4 regions of the Paenibacillus sp. J22FR21 genome follow, and region 1 is predicted to be linked to each of the others. Evidence: a T-box and tRNA genes for the amino acid it is inferred to sense, from the RefSeq annotation. Region 1 holds a T-box; the other regions hold tRNA genes.

What was found. The T-box of region 1 lies ahead of leuS (leucine--tRNA ligase). A T-box ahead of a tRNA ligase gene usually reads a tRNA of that ligase, here a tRNA-Leu.
Region 2: it has a tRNA-Leu gene. The T-box ahead of leuS (leucine--tRNA ligase) is inferred to sense a tRNA for this amino acid. The anticodon was not compared.
Region 3: it has a tRNA-Leu gene. The T-box ahead of leuS (leucine--tRNA ligase) is inferred to sense a tRNA for this amino acid. The anticodon was not compared.
Region 4: it has a tRNA-Leu gene. The T-box ahead of leuS (leucine--tRNA ligase) is inferred to sense a tRNA for this amino acid. The anticodon was not compared.

The regions. Positions count from the first base shown of each region.
Region 1 covers NZ_JBWDNJ010000001.1:65,239-69,453, reverse strand. Annotated here, with positions in the region: gene leuS (leucine--tRNA ligase) at 1-1,914, opposite strand, end outside; T-box leader at 1,996-2,226, opposite strand; gene AC0YNS_RS00305 (class I SAM-dependent DNA methyltransferase) at 2,295-3,056, opposite strand; gene AC0YNS_RS00300 (CvfB family protein) at 3,059-3,997, opposite strand; gene rsfS (ribosome silencing factor) at 3,994-4,215, opposite strand, start outside.
Region 2 covers NZ_JBWDNJ010000002.1:361,753-365,967, reverse strand. Annotated here, with positions in the region: gene AC0YNS_RS07440 (divergent polysaccharide deacetylase family protein) at 1-532, opposite strand, end outside; gene AC0YNS_RS07435 (exosporium protein C) at 669-1,082, opposite strand; gene AC0YNS_RS07430 (P-loop nucleotide/nucleoside kinase family protein) at 1,193-1,768, opposite strand; tRNA gene AC0YNS_RS07425 (tRNA-Leu) at 1,963-2,049, opposite strand; gene AC0YNS_RS07420 (glycoside hydrolase family 18 protein) at 2,144-3,202, opposite strand; gene AC0YNS_RS07415 (transglutaminase domain-containing protein) at 3,218-4,215, opposite strand, start outside.
Region 3 covers NZ_JBWDNJ010000002.1:341,610-345,824, forward strand. Annotated here, with positions in the region: gene AC0YNS_RS07350 (extracellular solute-binding protein) at 1-1,280, shown strand, start outside; gene AC0YNS_RS07355 (SGNH/GDSL hydrolase family protein) at 1,434-2,519, shown strand; tRNA gene AC0YNS_RS07360 (tRNA-Leu) at 2,611-2,697, shown strand; gene AC0YNS_RS07365 (ABC transporter substrate-binding protein) at 3,156-4,215, shown strand, end outside.
Region 4 covers NZ_JBWDNJ010000002.1:333,077-337,291, reverse strand. Annotated here, with positions in the region: gene AC0YNS_RS07330 (helix-turn-helix domain-containing protein) at 1-2,271, opposite strand, end outside; tRNA gene AC0YNS_RS07325 (tRNA-Leu) at 2,603-2,689, opposite strand; gene AC0YNS_RS07320 (TFIIB-type zinc ribbon-containing protein) at 2,799-3,188, opposite strand; gene AC0YNS_RS07315 (hypothetical protein) at 3,260-3,469, opposite strand; gene AC0YNS_RS07310 (hypothetical protein) at 3,560-3,880, opposite strand; gene AC0YNS_RS07305 (xanthine phosphoribosyltransferase) at 3,969-4,215, opposite strand, start outside.

The DNA of each region.
Region 1 (4,215 bases):
CCATACGCGAGCCAAGAAGCGGTACATGCCTTCTACGCCGTTCGTGTTCCAAGGCTTCGTCGCTTCAAGCGGACCCATGAACATTTCGTACATGCGCAGGGTGTCTGCGCCGTATACGTTTACGATATCGTCCGGATTGATTACGTTGCCGCGTGATTTACTCATTTTCTCATTGTTGGTGCCCAAGATCATCCCTTGGTTGACGAGCTTGTGGAACGGCTCTTTGGTATCGACTACGCCGATATCGTAGAGCACTTTATGCCAGAAGCGTGCATACAGCAAGTGAAGCACGGCATGCTCAGCGCCGCCGATATACAAATCGACTGGAAGCCACTCGGCTTGCTTCTCTTTGGAGCACAGTTCCTTATCGTTATGCGGATCGATGAAGCGCAGGTAGTACCAGCAGCTGCCGGCCCATTGCGGCATCGTGTTCGTCTCGCGACGGGCACGCAAACCCGTTTCCGGATCGATTGTTTCTACCCACTCCGTAACATTCGCAAGCGGAGATTCGCCTGTACCTGATGGCTTGATTGCTTCAACATCAGGAAGCAGCAGCGGCAGTTGATCATCCGGTACCGGCTTCATTGTGCCGTCTTCCAAATGCAGAATCGGAATCGGCTCGCCCCAGTAGCGCTGACGGCTGAACAGCCAATCGCGAAGGCGGTACGTCACTTTTCCTTGACCTTTTCCTTCGGCTTCAAGCCATTCGATAGCGCGTGCAATCGCAGCTTCATTGCTGAGACCGTCCAGGAATCCGGAATTCACATGCGGACCGTCGCCTGCATAAGCTTCAGCCAGCACATCGCCGCCTTGAACAACTTCAACAATCGGCAGATCGAACTGCTTAGCGAATTCCCAGTCGCGTTGGTCATGTCCCGGAACGGCCATAATTGCACCCGTGCCATAACCGGCAAGGACGTAATCGGCAATCCAGATCGGAACAAGCGCACCGTTCACCGGATTGACTGCATAAGCACCCGTGAATACGCCGCTCTTGTCTTTATTCAGATCCGTACGTTCAAGATCGCTCTTGCGCGCGGCTGTCTCTTGATAATTCTTCACGGCAGCTTGCTGCGCAGAAGTTGTAATCACATCTACCAGCTCATGCTCCGGTGCAAGTACGCAATAGGACGCACCGAACAGGGTATCGGGACGTGTCGTAAATACGACAAGCGAAGCATCATGTCCGTCGATCGCGAATGTAACTTCCGCACCTTTGGATTTACCAATCCAGTTGCGCTGCATATCTTTAATGCTCTCGGTCCAATCCAGCTCTTCCAAATCTTCAAGCAAACGTTCCGCATATTCCGTAATCCGCAGCACCCATTGGCGCATCGGCTTACGAATAACCGGATGGTTGCCGCGCTCGCTGAGGCCGTTGATCACTTCCTCATTGGCAAGAACCGTTCCAAGCGCCGGACACCAGTTAACAGGCACTTCAGCTACATACGCCAACCCTTTATTGAACAGCTGGATAAAGATCCATTGCGTCCACTTATAGTAATCCGGATCTGTTGTGCTGAACTCGCGGTCCCAATCGTAAGAGAAACCAAGCGATTTAATTTGACGGCGGAAATTGTTGATGTTCTTGACCGTAATCTCACGCGGATGCTCACCTGTATCCAGTGCATGCTGCTCAGCCGGTAAGCCGAATGCATCCCAGCCCATCGGATGAAGCACGTTATAGCCTCGCATTCTCTTATAACGCGAGACGATATCTGTTGCGGTATAACCTTCCGGATGGCCGACATGAAGTCCCGCTCCGGATGGATAAGGGAACATATCAAGCGCGTAGAATTTCGGTTTCCCTGCATCCTCGGTCGTCTTAAACGACTTGTTCTCATCCCAATGCTTCTGCCATTTCGGTTCAATGACTAAAGGGTTATACCCCTGCTCTTGGCGTTCCTGTGTCATACGAATTGCCTCCCTATTCTCTCTTCCATGCCAATCCAGTCTTTCTCAGAAAACAAAAAAACTCCCGTCCCTAGCGACAACGCTAGGGACGGGAGACTATTCTCCCGTGGTACCACCCTAGTTAGCAAACGACATGCTTTGTCGCTGCTCACTCTTTGCCCTTAACGCAGGCGAAACGGCACGTTTACCACTGCAATCGTGTTCACGCGCGGCTCCAAGGCGAGTTCACTTCACGTTGGTCCGGCTTGCACCTACCGCCGGCTCTCTGTTCCAAACGCTGCTAAAGCTACTGCTCCTCTTCAACACCTAAATAGATAGTTCGATTATAATGAAGCGAATCCTGTCATGTCAAGGCATAGAACGCCCGGAATCGGTCATATTCACTTGATTGCCGCAAAAAACAGCCGTTCTGATTCCGAATCAGCCTCATTCATCGTAAAATCCGCAAATTGATCTACACGGCTGAAGCCTGCCATTAGCAGTGATTCCCGAATCCACTCCGCGTCATACGCCCGCTGGACGTGTATCTCCTCGATGCGAGAATAACTGTTGTCTCGCGAGCCGCTCTCCTGCGCAAATATCGTAAGCCGATGCTCGATTTCTACCCGCTCTTCATCAAGCTCGCACGTCCAGATGTAAGCCACATCCGGTTCATCGAGTACAAACGGCTGCTCCGCAGCATACCTGGCTAACGTCTTCGGCGCATGAACATCAAAGAGGAACAACCCCCCGGTCTTCAAGCCCTCATAGGTGGCTTGGAAAGCAGCTTGAACTTCATCTTCCTCCGTCAGATAGTTGATACAATCGCAGAATGAGATGACGGAGTCGACCTGTTCGCCAATCTCCCACTCGGTCATATCCTGCTGAAGCCAAGTAATCGTGCCGCCGCTGCGTGAAGGTTCATCCCCCCATTTGCTTTGCCCAATAGTCAGCATATCGGAGGAAAGATCAATCGCGAAGACTTGGTGACCGCTTCGTGCCAGAGGAATCGCAATGCTTCCTGTTCCGCATCCCAGATCAACGACGGTCTTCGGCGTTCCGTACCGCGTCCAGCAATCCTCTGCAAACTTCAACCACTGCGGATACGGCATCTCTTCCATCAGCCTGTCATATACGGAGGCGAAATGCCGATAGGCTTCCATCTCTATTCCCCCGCGTCTTCCGAGGTTGCCGCAGAATGCGTCGTAACCGCCGCCGTCGCTGCTTGTTCAGTCAGCTTCGTCCAGCTTCCCTCTTGGACTACGAGTCCTTCGCGCATCAGCTTACCGATCGCTCGTTTGAACGCACCTTTGCTGATGCCGAATTTCTCCTTAATGATCTCGGCTTGCGTTTCATCCGAATATGGCATTGCGCCTTTTGGACGCTCCTTCAAGAAGGCAAGAATCCGTTCCGAGTCTTCAACCCGACCCACTTCTTTACGCTGATTCATGGACAAATTCACACGTCCATCCTCGCGAACGAAAGTGACGCGTGCTTTTACACGCTCGCCGAGTCGAAGCAATCGAGTACGCTCTTCCGCAGGGATAAAGCCGTATGCGCCAAAACCGATAACGCCGCCGTCAATCATCACGAACGAGCCGATCTTAAGCGTCTTCGTTACCCAACCCTCAACCCAGGTGTTATGCCAAGCTTGCGGCGCATGGAAGGCCAGCTCCGAGAGTTCTTCCTCGAAGGCTACCTTAGCAACAAGACGGCCGATTTTGTCATGGGCAAGAATGACGTGAACCTCGTCACCGCGTTTCGGTCGAAGCTCCTTTAGTTCCGGCTGCTCAGACAATGGCAGCAGAAGCTGACGGCCAAGGCCCATCTCGAGAAACGCACCGATTCGCGGATGAATATCCGCTATCGCGAGTCTCGCCACGGTGCCGAGCTGAATAAGAGGCGTCTTCATCGTTGCGGCAATGCGATCCTCCGAATCGAAGAACAGAAATACATCATAAGACTGTCCGATTTGCGGACGATGTCCGACAAGCTCGGTATAGTGCAGCAGCACTTCCGATTCGCCATCGGTCATGAAATAACCATAAGGCGAAACTTCTCGTGCCAGCTTAAGCTTCATCGTAGTACCGGCTATTAAACTCATGCGAATTCCACGACCTTCGCATCGGACCATAGACGTTCGATATTGTAATATTCGCGTTCTTCGCGGTGGAACACATGGACGACAACATCACCGATGTCTACCAATATCCATCTTCCTGTATCCGCGCCTTCAATCCCGCGAACACGTACGCCGCGCGATTCCGCTTGTTTGCGAATTTCCGTTGTAATGGCTTGCACCTGCACGTCCGAATTCCCGTG
Region 2 (4,215 bases), on a different contig from region 1:
TCTTGTACGTTGTTCTGCTGTCCAAGAAGAACATCCCGTGCTTCTTTACGACTGACAGCACTGCTCGCATGACGCGCTCATCCGCCGTTACTTTAGAGCCCATATGATTGTTCATGCCCACTGCATGCGGGACGGCGGCAATGGCTTCCTCCACTCGTTTGCTAATTTCAGCATCGCTCATGCTTGTTGTAATAGCGCCAGGTCCCAGCCATTCCGGCTTGCCGCGAACCGGCTCCATCGGCATATGAACGATAACATCGTCACCTCTCTTGAAAGCGAACTCTGCGTCCTGTTTCGTTGTTGGCATGAACGGCATAACAGCTACGGTAAAATGTACGGGAAGCTCCATCATCTCCGGAGTGCCCGTCATGCCGTTGCCAAAATCATCGATGACAATCGCTACCTGACGATGGCCCTTTAATTCTACTTGCTTCTCGTTTACGGGAGCGGCTGTTGCTGCACCGGTAATTGGAGTGAGCAATACAGCGGCGGCTATGATGATACTACCCGCCAGCCCAGTTTTAACATGCATCTCTTTTAAGTTCTCCTTTGTCCATAAGGTAATGTCCATACATACATTCATTGTTTGTAAATGATGGGAAATATATGTAATCCAAACAAGAAAGACGAGGTTGACCTCGTCCTTCAAGCATACTCAACTTATTTTCTTAAACCGCATAGACGGTTGCGCTGAGATTGATTGGGCCAATGACAGCAGCTTGGCCGCCCGCGTTAAGCTTTTCCACATAAAGCGAATAGCCATGCGCGCCGGTTGGCACATTGATGTCGATGACTTGAAACGATACCACGCCATAATGCTCGAATCCTGCCTCAAAGCCTTGCAAGGCATAGAAGATTTCTTGCGTGCCGCGGAAAACGCGGAACAAGACATCTACAACACTAAAAGTGCCGGATGCACCGATTGTAGCAATCAGCTCAACGCGATTGTTATGGTGTTCATGCGGGATAAAGATACCCAGCTCAGCCAATATGGTTTTGGCAGGTGTTTGCGGAACCGGAATATGCACTTGATTCGTAACGACTGCCGGTACACTTACGTTATAATCAATGATTTTCGCCATGAATAATCAACTCCTTTCCTAAGAGATACACTATTCTATGAAAATAAAAATGCTTTGGTGTGGACGAGTTGTGTGTGTTTCATGATTCGAATATAAAAAAACTGCCGGGTTCATTGGGAACCGGCAGTTATAGATTGTATTTGAGACTCTATATAGTCGTAAACTTTGACGATTTCATTCTCGTAGTTTTCGTTAATTTCAAAGTAGGCAGCACCGCTGTCCTGACATAGCTCTCTAAACGCGTCTTGCTCGTTTATGTAGTCAACAATGAACTCTTCTTCTGCGGGTTCTCCTCGTTCTTCAATTACATTTTGGTGCCAAAAAATTTGAGATACAAAGCTAGCTTCAATATACGCTCGCGAGAAACCAAGAAATACTGAGACGATTTTCTCCGCATATTCTTCTTCGAAGTCATTGGTATACTCAGGTAAGATATAACATCCCTCAATGATAAGGTTCTGCTCGTTCTCAATATTCGTCATTATGATCCCTTTGAGGATCGGCCATAATTTCTCACCGATATGTTCCGTGCTATCAAGAGGCGTAAATCCGCACTCCGGATTCGCTCTATACAACCCCATCTTCAGATGGTCTATGGACAGATACGGAATGTGATAGTTCTCCAGCAAGGTTTGAGCCATTAATGTCTTACCGGTGCGGCTGCTGCCACTGATTAGAATAACCAATGCATCATTCTCCTTGGCTTGCATGATAAAATCAGCATGTCATTAAAGAAGTGAGGTGAGTTAAATGAAGGTTTGCGGACGCACTTCAGAAGCCATTAAAAAATGCCCCCGACATAAAGTCAGAATAGCCAGGTGATTGGGGCTAATAAAAAATAAACCCTTCGATCTTCATCGAAGGGTTATCGTTGTAAGGTTGGTGCGGTCGAGAGGACTCGAACCTCCACGGCTGTTACACCACTAGAACCTGAATCTAGCGCGTCTGCCAATTCCGCCACGACCGCATCTGGCAGTTCCTGATTCAATCTATCGTTTGAAGCAGTAAAAACACTTTACCACGAATAGAATAGCAGTGTCAAACATGATTATGCTGCGCGATTATTTTGCCGCTACACAATTGTTTCCCAATCCTTTGTCGATCGCATCCAACAACCGGAACGTCGTATCGCAGCAGTACTCCCAGAACATGACCCCGCGAAGTCCTTCATTCTTAACAAATTGGCATTTGTGATGAAGCGATTCTTCATCCTCGTAGGAAATAAATTGATTGCCATTGTATAGGAATGGAGCTTTCGCTTCATCATCCCAGTGGCGTGTGTACCCATTCTTCTCAATATAGTCGTTAGCCAAACGGGTGAAATCCGGTCCGTAACCGCCAGCTCCTGCGGTCATTTGCAGAAAACCGTTATTGATGTTCGGCACGTCCTTCCACATCCGCGAGTAGAATGCGGCGCCGATGACGATCTTCTCCCGAGGTACACCGGCTGCAACGAACAAGCGAACTGAAGCCTCCACGCTAATGCGGAACAAATCACCTGTCGATGCAAACAAATTCGTATGGTGGCCGGTCAATGTCTGGAACCCGCCGCGCATGTCGTAGGTCATTAATTGCACATAGTCCAAGTAGCGCTGAACTTGGTCCATCTCGGTTCCGTCAACGTAGTATTGATCAGCTCCTGCCGCGATGGTCAGCATATAATGCCTGTTGTTTCGTGCACCTAATTGATCCAGCGCTTCTCTAAGCTCTTTCAAGAGCAGCGTGAAGTTGGTTTTGTCAGCCGGGCTCGAGGCGATCCCCGCTACGCCGTAACAGGGGTATTCCCAATCCAAATCAATGCCATCGATCGCGTAGTTCTCCAGAATGGCTACAGCAGTATCTGCCATCCGCTTCCTACCCGCTGGCGTAGAGGCTGCTTCGGAGAACCCGCCTGCACTCCATCCACCAACGGACAGCAAAATCTTCAAATCAGAATTATAGGACTTAATCGTTGGCAAACTGGCCAAATGCTTCAGATGACCGATGGAGATTTCATCGTTGACAACATGAGCGAAAGCGATGTTGATATGAGTTAGCTTTAATGCATTTTCTCGGGATAGTTTGGGAAGCCATGAATCGCCGACATAGCCTACTGAATAGTAGTTAGAAGTTGCTGTCATACGTATATTTCCTCCTCATTTCTTATCGTTTAGCTGTGTCCCTACTCGAAGTACCTCACTGCCAATACCCAGCTTATAGCCCGCAGTTACATACCGGATGCCGCCGCCTTTGTCTACGACAACTACGAATGGCAGAGAAGCCGTACTTGAATCTAATAATGCCGGAGCTGCCTGCTGAACGATTACATCACGGTCACGAACGAAAGTGAACGCAAGAGGAAATCCTTCATAGGAAGCCGGGTCAAAGGACGCCGTCCATCCTTCTTCACCTATAGCCATAATAATAGGCATGCCTAGCGCGTCATAGGCACCGGCCAGCTCCTTTAATTCACGAAGCAAATGCTTGGAGGGCTCTCGTTCCGGCTCGATCCATGCCAGCACTGCACCTCTGCCCTGTGCCAATTCACCAAGTGAAACAGCGTCTCCATTCTGGCGAATGAATCTCCATGCCGGATCAGCTTTCCCAATGACAGGTACTTCACGATTCGGATAGCGGAATGACAGTGGCAGCTCACCACGTTTGTTTTCCAATACCGTAAAATAAGTCACTCGAACCAGCACGGAGCCGTCCTTCTGTCTTGTACCGGCTGTCATGCGATAACGTCCCGCTTCAAGCTCAAACGGCTGATCATACACATTGGTCTGACCATGCGGATAAAATAACGATTGATACCAGCCGTTCTCCAATCTGGCGAACGAGAAGTTACGGAAATACGCCGCCTCTTCCGCCTCGGCCGGAGCTCCCGGATCACGCTTCAGAAGCACCTCACCGATTGCTGCAGCCGGTGTGGCTATGTTTTCTTGTTCGAAACGAGCATCATGCCAGACATCATTCAGCCAATACTGCGGCTTGCGCTCACTTGGGTGAAGCCTCGCCGGAATACCGATGCTGCGGCAAATTGCCACGAACAGAATGTCACGCGATATCCGATCACCTTTCGATAGACGATAACTGCCGGAAGGCATTGCGGATCCCTGATAGTACGTCATATCCTCGACAACTTCGAATTTCT
Region 3 (4,215 bases), on a different contig from region 1:
TGAACGATCTGATCGATCAATATGCCCCGAACATTAAAGCAGCTCTGGACACTAACGCGGATTTCAAAGCATTCAGCGTCGCACCGGACGGCAACATCTATGGTCTTCCTGCTTATTCCCAATGTTTCCACTGTTCGTACCCGAACAAAATGTGGCTGAATACGAGCTGGCTGGAGAAGCTGAAGCTTGAAATGCCGAAAACAACGGAAGATTTCAAGAAGGTTTTGGAAGCGTTTAAAAACCAAGATCCTAACGGCAACGGCAAAAAAGACGAAGTACCGCTTAGCGGCTCGACAGAGGATTTCGGTGTTCGCGTCGTTCCTTACTTGATGGATGCATTCGTTTATGACGACGATCGCAACCACTTGTTGATGCAAGACGGTAAAGTCGGCTCTGCTGCAGTAACAAACGAATGGAAACAAGGGTTGACTTACATTAAGTCGTTGTTCGATGAAGGTTTGATCGATCCGGGTGCATTCACGCAAAATGCGGAAGCATTCAAGAAGATCGGCGAAAACGGCGATGCGCAAATTCTCGGCGCAGGCGCAGGTATGCACCCGGCTATTTTCGTAAACATCGATCACGGCAACAAAAACTCCAAAGACTACAACCCGGTTCCGCCGCTTACAGGACCGAACGGCGTTTCGCTGTCTACACATGACGGCGGCGGTGTTTCCCCTGGTGCTAAATTCGCAATCACCAGCAAAGCAAGCAAAGAAGCTCAAGTCGCTCTGATTCAGCTTGTTGATTACATGTTCTCCCCTGAAGGACAAACAAACGGCGCATCCGGTATGAAAGACATTGACTGGAGAGATCCGAAAGACGGCGAGGTTGCACTTGGCGAAGGTGTACAACCGATGGTTGCTCCGATTCCGAAAGCGGAAGGCGAAGCTCCTCGTAACGCAGGTTGGAGCGGTATGGCTCACTTCTACATGCCTAAAGAATACCGTGACAGCTACGTACAAGGCACAGACATCTACGATTCCGCGAACTACGAGCGTCGTCTGTATCAAGCGACACTTCAATACCAAGGTCATGAGCCGAAGGAATTGTTCCCGCTGTGGGCAATCTGGCTTGATCCGACTGAAGTAGACGAAGCTACGATGCTGCAAACGAACATCAAAACGTACATTGATGAGAACGCGCTGCAATTCATCACGGGTCACAAGAGCCTTGACAAGGATTGGGACAGCTACGTGAAAGGGCTTGAAGATTTGAAGCTCAATCGCTACCTGGAAATTTTGCAAAAGGCGTATGATTCCTCCACGTTCAAGAAATAAGCATAGCAAGACAACCGGGCGCATTATCCATGCATAAGCGCCCGGTTTTGTTATGCTAATTATGCAAAAGGAATGAATGATGTGATTCAGGTAAACGGAAATCAATACTGCACAGCTCGCGGGGGCTTGCCGCGTTTCAGGAAGAAACTGGCGTTGCAAGAACCCGTTACGGTTGCTTTTCTCGGCGGTTCGATAACGGAAGGCTATGGAGCTACCGATCCCGATCGTTCCAGCTGGCGAGCGCTAACGGAGCAATATTTGCAAACTGCCTATCCTTCTACGGATTGGACTTTCGTCAATGCCGGGGTTGGGGGAACGAATTCCACTCTTGGCGCACATCGATTGCAATCCCATGTCATGCTGGAGCATGACATTGACCTGCTGTTCATCGAGTTCGCAGTGAATGACAGCCAGCACAGGGAACAAACTCTAGAAGGAAAAGCGGAGACGATCCGGGGCATGGAGGGCATTGTGCTTCAATGTCGCCGATTGTCGCCGCAGACCGATATTGTGTTTCTCTATTCGGCAGACGAGAACAATCTGAGAGAGCAGGATCCGTACGTTATTGCGGCACATGAAGAGGTTGCCGCTCATTACGGTCTGCCATCCGTGTCGTTCTTCGCGAGGGTACGTGATTGGCTGTGGGCAGGCGGAGGGACATGGGAGGAGCTTGCACCGGATCGTACGCATCCGAATGATAACGGGTATGCTTTCTATGCGGATTTATTGCTGGCATTTCTGGAGGATGCTATTGAGACGGATATGGCTGAGGCTTTGACTGAGACTTTGACTGAGATTTCTTCCGGACTTCCGGCGCCTTTGCTTGTCGGCTCATATGAGCACGCTGGGATGCGGGACTTGTCCGCCGTCTACGATAAGAAACTGTTCCAGCCGCAAGGGAGACCGGATAACATGGTCAACTGGCGATATGCTGCCGATCATCTGGCATCAGATGCTCCGGAGGCGGCGTTTAGCTTCGACGTGAACGGACGTGGAGCAGGTTTGCTGCTCATATGCGGGCCGGATTCCGGCATGCTGGAATTTGCGGTCAATGGCGGTCCGTTCCAGCTCGTGAATCCGTTTGATGAGTGGTGCCCGATGTTTTGGCGGCCAGTACCTGTGCAATTGGTGCTGCGTTCGGAGGCGGAATCGATGAGGATTACGGTGCGTAATGCAGCTCAGAAGGATCAACGAAGCACCGGGACATGGCTTCGAGTGCTTGCGCTGCTCGAACATTGATTCTATTGTTAAGATTATATTGACTTCGTATTAGCTAATATGGTATTTTTATAAACGCCGCTTCGGATATATGAAGCGACAACTGCCAGATGCGGTCGTGGCGGAATTGGCAGACGCGCTAGATTCAGGTTCTAGTGGTGTAACAGCCGTGGAGGTTCGAGTCCTCTCGACCGCACCAACTTTTAACGAACAAGGGTTTCGGTAAGCTCAGTTGAGCTTACTGAGCCCTTTTTTTGTTGCCGCAAACAGAATGGAAGATATGCTTTTTCCTATTTTACTAGTTCGAAATCCATCAGATAATCAATTTGCACATACGACTTATATACCATATCCAATTGAACCTTTTGTAAATGGAGTATATCTTTATCGGCGAAACCTGTATATTTATGCCACTTTTTAGTTCTAAAATGTAAAATCTATTAAAAATTTGATAAAAAGATATATTCACTATTTACATTTTTGTAAATTAGACATAAAATGAAAACGCAACCAAATGTCAGGTTATACCTATTTGATATAATCAAGGTATACCTTCAAGTAGAGCATCCGGGGAGGAGGCAATCCATACTTTAGCAGCAGCTTGGCAAGGGTTTAGATGCAAATTCATTTTTCTAACCAAGGGGAGGACAAAACAAAATGCGTAATGGAAACAAACGTAGTTTGATGGTCTCGGCAGCAGCATTGATGGTAGCTTTTTCGGTAGCAGGATGTGGCGCTAACAACAATACGAATAACACAACGAATAACACTGCTTCTGAAGGGGCAGCAAATACAGACACGGCGGCAACGACGAACGAAACCAATGCCACGAACACAGCTGAAACTGCTCCTGTAGAGAGTGCAGGCGATCTTAAAGGCGCAACAATCAAGATTGGTCTATGGTGGGACGGCGCTGACCCGCGTCTGAAGGAAGAGAAAGACCGTGTTCCGGCAGACGACGAGCAAATCGCGTTAATCGAAGCAGCTGAGAAGAAATATAACGGCAAGATCGAATTCGTGAAGTTCGGCGATTACGGCAAATATGTAGAGAACCTGACAACGACTTCGCTTGCAGGCGATCCGTTCGCAGATGTAGTCGTACTTGAGCTGTTCTGGTCATTCCCGGGACTCGTAAACAAGAACTTCATCCTGCCGATCGACGACATGCTGGATATGAGCGACTCCAAGTACATTGCTTGGATGAAGAACGGCGGCAGCTACCAAGGCAAACAATACGGATTCATTGATTCTCCTCCTTCTCCATACGGTATTTTCTATAATAAGAAGCTGGTTCAACAGCTCGGCGTTGAAGATCCATACGAATTGCAGAAGAGCGGCGCTTGGACATGGGATAAATTCCGCGAGCTAGCTAAAGCTGCTACGAAGGACCAAGACGGCGATGGCAAAACAGACGTGTTCGGTTATATCGGGGACATGAAGGTAAGTACGGAGCAATTCGTCTATGGCAATAAAGGCTCCTTCGATAAAGACGAGAGCGGCAACATGAAGTTCTCGATGGACAGCGCAAACTCGATCCAAGGCCTTCAACTAGTAGCGGATATGTACAACGTGGATAAGTCGATCCTGCAGCCAGCTCCGAAGGACGGCAATGACAAAGCGTTTATCGCTGGTAAAAGCGTGATGTATGGCGGCTTTAGCTGGGAACTCGGCGGCTTGAAGGACAACATGAAGGATACAGAGCTTGGTTATGTCTTCT
Region 4 (4,215 bases), on a different contig from region 1:
GCTTGGTGACACACCTGTAACGCGTTTGAAAGCTCTGCGGAATGAATGAGAGCTGTTATAGCCAACACGGGAAGAAATTTCATCAACCGTATACCGATTCTCACGCAGTAAGGTCACGGCATGCTCCATCCGAACCTGCTCCAAATAATCGGATAGATTGGAGCCTGTTACTTCCTTAAACAGCTGCGAAATGTATTTCTCCGGCCGTTCCACTTGCTCCGCTATGCGGTATAATGTCAGCTCGGCATCCGAGAAATGTTCGCCAATGTAAGCTTTAATACTTTCAACCGTTCTTGTATGACTATCATTCTTGCGGCTGACGACTACTGCGCACATCGCATCGGCAATATCCTCGATTTCCGTCTGGAAGGTACGTTTATCGTGTGCTTGAATGGCAATAATCCGATCCTTCAGCTGCTCGAATATGCCGGATTCCATGAATGTCTTCTGATCGAGCAGCTTTAGAAGCGTCCCCTTTACTTCTCCGACCAGCTGCTGCCACATCTCAACTGACAGCTCGCGCTGCTCGGTATTGAGTGAGAGCACGGAGCGGACGATACGCCGTGCTTCTTCGGTTTCCCCTGCCCGGATCGTCCCGATCAAACGAAGCTCGAGTTCAAGCGGATAATAGTAAGTTGCACTCTCCATGCTCGTTTCGTCATACCACACGACACCTTTGCGATCGGCGTGCAGCGCATGCTCCAAGGTCTGTTTAGCCTGTTCATAGGAAACGCTGACTTCCGTTTCCGAGCCGAATTGATCACCGAGTGCAGCTGCAAATGTAATGCGGTATTCAGCAAAGGCCTGCCGAGACAGCTGTTCCAGCAGAGAGGCGATCTCGCTGCGTCCTAATGCATTACCGGTCTCGGCTTCCTTGGAAGCGAACACGATAACGATTCTGTCTGAGCCCCAATCCGTTGTCAGCATAAAGCCGGCAATATCAAGAAGCGCTTGCTTTAAGATGAGTCTCGCAGCATGCAGCTCATTCAGTACCTCAACACTGTCCATCCCGCTGTAGCCTTGTACGTGAAGGATGCACACATATCCGGAATGACCATAAATCCCGGTATTCGCTTGTGAAGCAGCGGCGAAAATCTCCTCCCGCGTCTGCAGCTCCCCGGAAATTAACCGTTTCAAGAAGGCATCTCGAATGAGGGGAAGCTGCCGATGCAGCTCAGACTCCAGCTGATTGCTGCTGCGGATCATTTCTGCGATATTCCCGTGCAGAAAATCGTATTCATTCCGCTCGGCCGTCTCAACCTTCCCGAACTGTTCCTTCACAACCGACACCAGTTTATGAATCGGCACGCTGTTGCGGTAAGCCAGCAATAATCCGACCAGCAATCCTACGGCTAATGCAATGCCGGTAATCGTCCATGTCATGAACTTGATCTGATTCGCGTTCTCTAATAAGACATGTCTCGGGATGCCCGAACGATAAACCCAGCCGTTCGTCTCCGAGTGAATCGTAATGACGAGATCATCCTCATAGAATTGACTCGTTTGATTCGGATCGAATTTAGCGTCCTTGGACAACGCGTTCATGTCTGGCAAACCGGTGCCCGTCGAAGCAATCGTTTGGCCGTTGGCATCGCTGATTTGCGTCCATCCGCCGTATTTGTCTGTAATACCCGTTAATAGATTCGCGATCGTTTTCTCGTCGATAATGACGACGGCAACGGCAGGCGAGGAGCCGCTGAAGCTATCGAGCGGGAAAGACTGCATGTACGTAACAACAGCAGTCGGCGTACCTTTATTATTAAATTTGCGAAGGGGCATGATTTCGCTGCGATGCGTTTTCCCGAGCACAGTTTGCTTCCATTCTGCAAGCGTTTGATCTGTATAACGGAAATTATCATAATAATGCTCCGGACGGAAATAGGCAGAACCCGGCGTCAGGATGACATTGTAGTTGCCCAAGTAGATATAAAACTGCTGGAGAAAATCATTGGTTTGCCCGAACGTCAGCACACTGCGCAGCATTTTCCATATCCCGTATACATTCGTTTGGTCCCCTGCGCTCTTCTCGTTCATCAAGATACTTAAGTCCGGATTGATGGCGAGCTGTCTCGTGAAGCCTTCAACCTCGGCCATCCGCCGCTCCAACAACTCTTTGCTCTTCTGGAGCTGTATCACATTATTCTGGATAGACAGTTTCTCCGTAACTGAGATGGAGGTGCGATAAGAAATGAATCCAGCGATGCTGGGAATAATTAATATGACGATATAAGAAATTAGGAAGCTTCGAAACACGCTTGAAAACTTCTTCATCCAACCTCCCCCCTCCCCTTTTTATGTTAGCGCTACCACGCCTTTTCATTCTATTATCGTATAAATTACAGCTCACCGCACGACATTTATATTAAAGTAAAGCAAACAAAAAGATAGTTCCACACTCTCATCTTCCTCGATTTCCCATATATTCTTGTCGCTTCCTAGTAACTTACAATTTGAACCAATACCTTGCTAGAATTTCCTATCAAAAATAACCACTTCCTTCAACGGTTATTTCTACCGGAAGAAAGTGGTCTTACGAAATCAAAAAAGGGTCTGGTCAGCCTAATCATTGCTAGGCATCCCAAACCCTTACGATTTAAATAATTGGTGCGGTCGAGAGGACTCGAACCTCCACGGCTGTTACACCACTAGAACCTGAATCTAGCGCGTCTGCCAATTCCGCCACGACCGCATCTGGCAGATGTTCCTGCGGTACAAACCGCAATCACGTTTGTAATTATGGCATCCGGATCAGCCGAAGTCAAGATGAAGGATTAATGTTGAAAATTTCTAACTATAGTTTATTCGAACAGGTCTCCGAAAACATCAAGCATTGTTTTCTTCTTGCGTGGCTTGCCGTATTTATCATAACCATGTTTATCATACCCATGCGAGTCATAACCGTTCTGACTGTAGCCTTTGCCGGTGTTATAATTGTGATCCTGCCCTTGACTGCGATGCCGATCACGATCTTGATCGTAATGGGACTCATTCGGCGGATAAGCAGGGTTGACTTGAACGTTGCGCTCCAGGCGGTCGTAGTCATCGCGAACTTCTTTGACACCGCGTACAAGCTTGTCCAGCTCCCCGCGATCCAGCCAAACCCCTTTACAGTCCGGGCAAACGTCGATTAGAACGCCGTCCTTCTCTATCTCGCGCATACGAACATCTGAACATACAGGACATTTCATTCGAATAACCTCCAGTAACGTTTGCTACACCAATACGGATGATCCTGCATTTCGTTTCAACTTTTTCTCATTTACAGCTCTGTTCGAGGCGCCGTCACCGGTTCATAGACATAGCTTCTGCTTAGTTTGACCACTCTGCGGCTGCGCTTGCGAATGACGACGGAATCGGCATCCCATGCGACGACAATACCGAGTACATCATTAGCTTCTATCCCATCTCTTACTACGCGCAACGGTGTTCCGTCTACACGAAATTGATCCAGCTGTGCTTCTGTTATCATTCTCATTCGCTCCATTTCTATAAAAAAACCTCAATACGGCAAGGAATGCCAGCATTGAGGTCTCTCCATTCACTTGTTTCGTTTCTACGCTCAGCTAACATGTTCCTTCGAATCATTCGTTTCGTACCATTCATCAAGAACCCGAGACGACATTACGCGGCTAGTGATATACTCCGCTTGTTTCTCTGTGAACTGTTCTTTCCAATCCATCTCAAGCTCGGTAGAGAGCTTCACAATCGTAAGGAGTTCGGACCATGCAACATACCGTTTATACCAGAAAAACTGCGGATGCTCAATCATATAAGGATACAAGTCATCAAAATCCGTATGCTTGCAATCAAGAGCACGTTCGAAATGGTTCTTCGCTTCCGACAACTTGGTTACTAAATAATCAGCAGATAATTGTCCCATATGTTGTGCCTCCAATCCGTCACTTACGATCATTATAAGCCAATTCATTCAACTCGAAAAGATGATGATCATGGAATTTATCTGGAACCTATTCGAAACGAATTTTTCCGCCATCCAGCGAAGCGATACGCACCAGCGATTCAACACGAATGCCTTGTTCACGAATCGTACGTGCTCCCGCTTGGAATGATTTCTCCACTACGATGCCAAGTCCTGCCAAGGTTGCACCGGAACGCTCGATAATTTTGATGAGACCACGGGCTGCATCGCCGTTAGCGATGATATCGTCGATGAATAGTACGGTATCGTCCGGCGTCAGAAATTGACGGGAAACC